Linked DNA regions of Pelosinus sp. IPA-1. The protein of the gene in region 2 binds, or shares a complex with, the protein of the main gene of each other region. Links are inferred from orthologs where the notes say so. Each region holds a gene or a part of one and is shown on either strand. Other genes may lie near its edges.

The links. The genes of interacting proteins can lie anywhere in the genome.
Region 1: the proteins of trxA (region 2) and trxB are in contact, whole or in part, in a crystal structure (PDB 1F6M), measured with the Escherichia coli proteins. The link is inferred for Pelosinus sp. IPA-1 from one-to-one orthologs.

What each region holds. Positions count from the first base shown.
Region 1 is NZ_BSVC01000001.1:691,309-694,170, forward strand. It holds trxB (thioredoxin-disulfide reductase), read right to left. Parts: upstream 1,976-2,862; coding sequence 1,025-1,975; downstream 1-1,024. Other genes in the region: thiC (phosphomethylpyrimidine synthase ThiC), read left to right, coding at 1-541; trxA (thioredoxin), read right to left, coding at 694-1,017; QSJ81_RS03175 (TerC family protein), read left to right, coding at 2,227-2,862.
Region 2 is NZ_BSVC01000007.1:249,149-253,686, forward strand. What follows is about bases 1,578-4,518. They hold trxA (thioredoxin), read left to right. Parts: upstream 1,578-2,856; coding sequence 2,857-3,180; downstream 3,181-4,518. Other genes in these bases: QSJ81_RS18240 (Nif3-like dinuclear metal center hexameric protein), read left to right, coding at 1,578-2,173; QSJ81_RS18255 (twin-arginine translocase TatA/TatE family subunit), read left to right, coding at 3,303-3,461; nirJ2 (putative heme d1 biosynthesis radical SAM protein NirJ2), read left to right, coding at 3,552-4,518. In the rest of the region: QSJ81_RS18235 (tRNA (adenine(22)-N(1))-methyltransferase), read left to right, coding at 375-1,064; more of QSJ81_RS18240, read left to right, coding at 1,055-1,577; more of nirJ2, read left to right, coding at 4,519-4,538. UniProt on the Escherichia coli protein: Participates in various redox reactions through the reversible oxidation of its active center dithiol to a disulfide and catalyzes dithiol-disulfide exchange reactions.

The DNA of each region.
Region 1 (2,862 bases), on a different replicon or contig from region 2:
AAGAGCTTGGGCAAAAAATGTGCAAGTGATTGTTGAGGGGCCTGGTCATATGCCGCTAAATCAGATTACAGGTAATGTGATGTTGCAGAAGAAGTTGTGCCATGGTGCGCCTTTTTACGTCTTAGGACCCCTCGTTACAGACGTTGCACCTGGCTATGACCATATTACCAGTGCGATCGGAGGAGCGATTGCTGCTGCTGCTGGAGCCGATTTCCTATGCTATGTAACACCAGCAGAACATTTGCGTCTGCCAACGATGGAAGATATGAAGGAAGGTATCGTTGCTTCTAGAATCGCTGCTCATGCTGCTGATATTGCCAAAGGAGTGCCAGGGGCTAAGGAATGGGATAATCAGATGAGCCAAGCTCGTGCCGATATTGATTTTGATAAAATGATTGAACTATCCATTGATCCCGAAAAATCAGGAAGATATCGTAGAGAGTCATTACCTGAACATAGTGATACCTGCACCATGTGTGGCAAAATGTGCGCCATGAAAACTATGAAAAAAATATTAAATGGAGAAGAAGTAGACATTTAAATGAGTAAAAAGGAGGGTCTTTCACGAATGGTTCGTGAAAGACCCTCCTTTTTTCCAGGATCAGAAAGTATAACACTTTCTTGGTTCCAAGTAAGAACGACTAAGGCTTCTGCCTGCGTCCGAGGACTTGGCACAAGCCAAGTCTTTTCTTATTAATCTAGAAGTGCCTTAAGATGTTCTTCAATTTCTTCGCGACTTACCGCACCTCGAATGGTTTTCATAATATTGCCTGCTTTATAAAAATGGAGAGTAGGTATGCTCATTACATTAAATTGGTGAGTAAGACTGCGATTTTCAGAAGTATCTACCTTGCAAAACTTTATTTTTCCGTCATATTCTGCTGCCAACTCTTCAAATATAGGCATTAATCTTTTGCAGGGAATACATCTTGGGCCCCAAAAATCCAGCAATACTGGTAGTTGGCTTTTCAATACCTCTTGTTTGAAGTTTTCCTTAGTAATTTCAATAATCTCCATAAATTGATTACCTCCTTAAGTTGTTTTCCATAGACTCAGGAAAATATTCTTCTATATATTTTTCCGCATGGTAGGCGGCAATTGCTCCGTCGCTTACTGCGGTAACTACCTGTCGTAACAGCTTTTGCCTTACATCACCTACTGCGTAAACTCCTGGGATATTGGTGCGCATAAAATCATCTGTTTTGATATAACCTTCCTCTGTAAGTTCGATAAGGTTTCTTACAAAATGAGTATTTGGCTCATTCCCAACATAAATAAATACCCCGTCAATAGGTAGCTCGATTTTTTGCTCTGTTTCTAGGTTTTTTAGGATTACTTTTTTTACAGTTTCTTCGCCTAAAATTTCTTCGATCACCGTATTCCAGATAAGTTCTATCTTGGGATTTGACAATGCTCTTTCTTGAATAAGTTTTGTAGCACGCAAGGCGTTTCTTCTGTGGATGATAGTCACCTTATCAGCAAATCTTGTTAGATAACATGCTTCCTCCACTGCGGCGTTACCACCACCTACAACAACTATATTAGCGCCTTCAAAAAAAGCACCATCACAAGTAGCACAGTAAGAAACACCTCGTGACCGAAAAGTGTTTTCGCCAGGGCAATTCAGGTATCTTGGAGTGGCGCCGGTAGCAATAATTATTGTTTTACTAGCGAAAGTCCCTTTTGTGGTGTTAACAATATGGTATTTATCCATTGTCTCCAAGGAATGTACTTTAGCGATTAAATTCTTTGCCCCAAATCGTTGGGCTTGCTCTTCCATTTGCGTTGATAGTTCAAAGCCATTAATGCCTTGGGAAAATCCAGGATAGTTTTCAACTTCCTCAGTAGTAGCTACTTGCCCACCTATTCCTAGGCTTTCGATATATAGTGTATCTAACTTACTTCTGGCACTGTATAAGGCCGAGGTTAAGCCAGCAGGCCCAGCACCAATGATGATGACATCATAGGATTGCATGGAAAATCTCCTTTTTATATATTATTTTTGCTGGTTTAGTATGGTTGCAGAACCCTTTAAGTAATGAAAATAGTAATATTTTATAACAAGAAATCTACATGGTAATGCGTGGTATTGGAAATACTAGCAAGGGCACATGAGATACATAAAATTTTCTGTAAGGAATTTCTTAATATTATATTCAAGTAGTACGGTAAAGAAAACTTGTCACACTATAGTTTTAAATTCCACAGAAAAGGGTGGATCTTAGAATGGAATATGTCTTACTTTTACTCAGCATTATTATGATTAATCTTCTGCTTAGTGGTGATAACGCGCTGGTAATTGCGTTAGCGAGCCGCAACCTGCCAATCGAACAACAAAAAAAAGCAATGCTGTGGGGAAGTATTGGTGCGATTGTTCTCAGAGTTGCGTTAACTTTTATTGCGGTATTTATACTTAACATACCCTATTTACAAGCACTTGGTGGTTTTATGCTGCTTTGGATCGCAATCAAACTTGTGGCTGATCAAAAGGGACCTACTTTTTTAGAGGGCAAGAAAAATTTATGGGATACGATTAAGACGATCATAGCCGCAGACTTTGTCATGAGTCTTGATAATGTTATTGCTATCGCAGGCGTAGCAAAAGGGAAGATTAGTTTATTGATAATTGGACTAGCAATTAGCATTCCAATTATTGTGTGGGGAAGTAAGCTTGTGGGGATGCTGATTCGAAAATGGCCATCGGTCATACTAATCGGTGCATTTTTTTTAGGGTGGACAGCTGGTGAAATGATTTTCTCTGACAAAAGAATAGTTCTGGTAGTGAGTCAGTATTTGTGGATGGATAAAATTTTTTCTGGGATTTGTGGCTTGCTTGTTGTCTTTATTGGTAAAAGAATGAGA
Region 2 (4,538 bases):
GCGCCTGCCTTACAAGCAGGATGTCGGCAGTTCGATCCTGTCATCGCCCACCATTTAAAAATGAAATGCAAAGCAGCATATGCTTTGCATTTTTTTACGGATTAGAGAACTTATTACAATTTTTTCGATTCTAAGTAAAGTAACTAAGGCTTTTGCCTGCAGCTTTATGACTTGGTACAAGCCAAGTCTTTTTTTATAAGTATGTGCTCCAACTACTAAGGAAGAATATTGTATTGCTGCACAAAGGGATTGACTGTCGTTTATGATCCTTTGTGTGCTTTTTTATTTTAGTCGTTGAAATGTTTGTTTATTGATTAGTTGTAAGTTATTTTTGTATAATAACAGAAAGAAAATAAAGGATGAGGTGTAATGCATTGAAGCTTGTTGGAAGATTAGCTGCGTTGGCGGAATTGGTGCCGGAGGGATCGCGTGTGGCAGATATTGGTACTGATCATGCTTATTTACCTATTGAATTAGTGCAAGGGCATATTGTTACTTCAGCAATAGCTGGTGACGTTCATCTGGGGCCTTGGAAGGCAGCAAAAGAACATGTAGATGCCCTCGGGCTTACGCACCGAATTTCTGTCCGTTTAGGTGATGGAATAACAGTGCTTTCTCCAGAAGAAGTGGATGTTGTTATTATTGCTGGTATGGGTGGTCAGACAATTATTGAGATACTAACAGGAAAGCCTGAAGTTACTAAGTCGCTTAAACGTTTAATTTTGCAGCCTATGGTGGCTGCGAATACTGTGAGACGTTGGTTAAATGAAAACCAATGGGATGTTGTTGACGAAAGATTGGTCCAAGAGGAAGGGCGATTGTACGAAATAGTTGTGGCCGAACCAGGGAGGGCAACTAGTTGTGAACCTATTATGTACGACATTGGGGAAAAACTGTGGAGAGATAAACCGGAACTTCTATCTGTACACATTGATCAACTCATTGCTCAGACTAAACGCGTCTTACAGGAGATGTCACTCAGTGATAATGCAAAAAAGAGCCAAAAGTATCATGAATATACCGAAAGATTACAACAATTGGAGGCTAAACGGCGATGTCTGTAAAATGTCAAGTAATTATGGATGCAATGGATAAGTTAGCGCCAAGGCATTTAGCTGAAAGTTGGGATAATGTAGGTTTATTAGTTGGGAGCCCATCCCAAACAATCCATAAGATACTAATTACCTTAGATGTTACGAAGGAGGTTGTAGAGCAAGCGATACTCGATAATGTAGATCTCATCATTGCTCATCACCCTCTTATATTCAAAAGCATTACATCAATACGAACAGATTTGCCGCAAGGGCAAGTTTTATCTAGTCTGATTAAGGCAAATATAGGGGTCTACGCAGCTCATACTAATCTTGATTCAGCGGAGGGGGGCGTTAATGATGCTTTAGCTGCCTGTTTAGGTTTGCAGGATATTGAACCCTTAGCAGTAAACTCCACTGAAAAGTTATGCAAATTAGTAGTGTTTGTGCCGCAAACTCATGTAGAAGTGGTGCGAGAAGCGTTAGCAGCGGCTGGGGCTGGGCATATTGGAAAATATAGTAACTGCACATTTTCGGCAAATGGTATAGGTACTTTTTTACCTTTAGAAGATGCAAAACCATTCATTGGTAATAATGGCAAGTTAGAATCTGTTGAAGAAAGCCGCATTGAAACAGTTATGCCCGAAAAAATTAGTCGTAGGGTAATTAAAGCGATGATTAAAGCCCATCCCTATGAGGAAGTTGCGTATGATTTATATCAACTAATGAATTCAGGTAAAGAATTTGGATTAGGTCGTATAGGTAAGCTCGAAATACCTATGTTGTTTTCAGATTTTGCGGATCGGGTGAAAAAATCATTAGGAGTAGATTCTGTAAATATAGCAGGAGCATGTGATAAGTTGATAAAGAAGGTAGCCGTATGTGGGGGTGCTGGTGCTGGGCTATTGCATAAAGCGGTATTTGCTGGAGCCGATGTATTAGTAACCGGAGATGTAAAATACCATGAAGCCCAGAATGCTATAGTAAGTGGTATTGGTATTGTTGATGCGGGCCATTTTGCCACGGAGCAACCTATATTGTCTCATGTAAAGGAATTTCTCACTTCCTGTGCCGATCAAGGTAAATGGTCGGTTATTGTCGAGGTTGATAAAATCAACAAAAATATTCTACAACGATATTAAAAAATAATTAACCGCAAAAATTCATTGACTTAACAAATAATTTATGATATGATATTATCTCAGTCGATATTGAAATGTTGTTGTGAGTAGGAAAGATGATCGCGGATGCCCATAAAGCATACGAGGAAAGTCCGAGCTCCATAGGGCAGGGTGCTGGATAACGTCCAGCGAGGGCGACCTTAGGGAAAGTGCCATAGAAATGTAAACCGCCAGCTTATGCTGGTAAGGATGGAACGGTGCGGTAAGAGCGCACCAGCAGTCAGGTGACTGGCTGGCTAGGTAAACCCCACCTGGAGCAAGACCGAATAGGGAAGGGATGAAGCTGCCCGCTGAACCTTCCGGGTTGCGTCGCTAGAGCTGTCAGGTAACTGCCAGACTAGATAGATGATCATCACCGCGTGAGCGGAACAGAACTCGGCTTATTGATCACTCACAGCCTTATGTAAATAAACCCTCTATATTCTTAGAATGTAGAGGGTTTTTGTCTTATGTCAGGAAAGCCTTATTGATTGAATTGATAATTGTTATTACATACTATAAATAGTAAAATGAGTTTAAATATCTACTAACTATTGACTTTTAATTAAATGTTTTCTAAAATGTAAATAAGCTAGCAAATAAGCATGATTTAAAATCTAAACAATAGTTAATAATAAGAATCATAAAAAGTAGGAGGTTTTATAATGAGCGTATTGAATATTGCCGATGAAAATGAATTTAAAGAAAAAATATCGCAGAAGGATAAACCTGTACTAGTGGATTTTTGGGCTTCCTGGTGTGGGCCATGTAAAATGGTTGCCCCTGAATTAGAAGCTGTAGGGCAAGAATATGAAGGAAAAGCAGTAGTTATGAAAGTAAATGTTGATGAGCAGCAACAACTTGCTAGTAACTATAATGTGATGGGAATCCCAACCTTATTATTATTTAAAGATGGTGTAGAGGTCGAGCGCATTGTAGGATATCGTCCACGTAAAGATTTAATGGATGCTATCGATAAGGTTATATAAAATTAATAAGGAAAGGCTTAGCCGTGGCTAAGCCTTTCCTTTAATGTTATTCTATATTTTAGAAATTTATATTGTCTAACGGCTATTAATTTGCGATAATATGAGTATAAAGGGGGTTGGTCATGTTTAATTTTAGTATGTCTGAATTAGTGGTTATTTTGGCAATTGCCTTAGTTGTATTTGGACCAGCTAAACTACCGGAGATTGGTAAGGCAATAGGTAAGGGAATTAGTAATTTCAAAACGGCTGTTACCAATGAGGACGATAATCGCAAATCCTAGGATAGGTCATTATTAACTAGAGAATGGAAGTCTGTTTTTTATAGCAAGTAATGTAGTAACTTAGATTAGCAAACCCGGAAGGAGTTCTATATGATCATTTCATGGAATACTACTCAGGCCTGTAATATTAGCTGTGTTCATTGTTATCGTGATGCAGGAACGAAAAGAACAGATGAATTAAGTACGGAAGAAGGTAAGAAATTATTAGACGAAATGGCTCGCGCTGGTTTTAAAATTATTATTTTAAGTGGCGGCGAACCATTAATGCGATCTGATATTTACGAATTAATTCGCTACGCTAAAAGTATTGGCCTAAGGCCTGTACTTGGTACGAATGGAATTCTAATTACTGAAGAAGTAGCTATTAAACTAAAAGAGGCTGGACTTGGAGCAGCGGGGATTAGTCTAGATAGCACTGATAAAAACATTCATGACAAGTTTCGGCAGTCGGAAGGTGCTTGGGATAAAACAATTGCTGCAATGATGGCTTGTAAGAAGGTGGGGCTTCCCTTTCAAATTCACACAACAATAACTACGTGGAATGAAAAGGAAGTTACTGATATTACTGATTTAGCGGTCAAAATAGGAGCTATGGCTCATCATATCTTTTTCTTAGTGCCCACAGGCAGGGGAAAAGATATTGAAGATACTACACTAAAAACAGAGCAATATGAAGCAGTGCTAACACGCATATTAGAGAAACAAAAAGAGGTACCAATTGAACTTAAACCTACCTGTGCGCCTCAATTTATGCGTATAGCTAAGGAACGTAATATACCAATGCGATTTACGCGTGGCTGTTTAGCGGGTACTGGTTATTGTGTAATTCTGCCAAACGGTGACGTACAAGCTTGTCCTTATTTGCCGATTAAGATCGGAAATGTTCGTGAAACTGATTTTGATATCCTTTGGCGAGATAGTGAAATGTTTAATAAATTACGGCACGAAACATTAAAAGGCGGCTGTGGAACTTGTGGCTATGATGGTATTTGTGGTGGCTGCCGGGCTCGCGCTTATTACTATTATGATGGAGATTATATGGCAGAAGAGCCATGGTGTAATCGTGGAGTTAGAGAA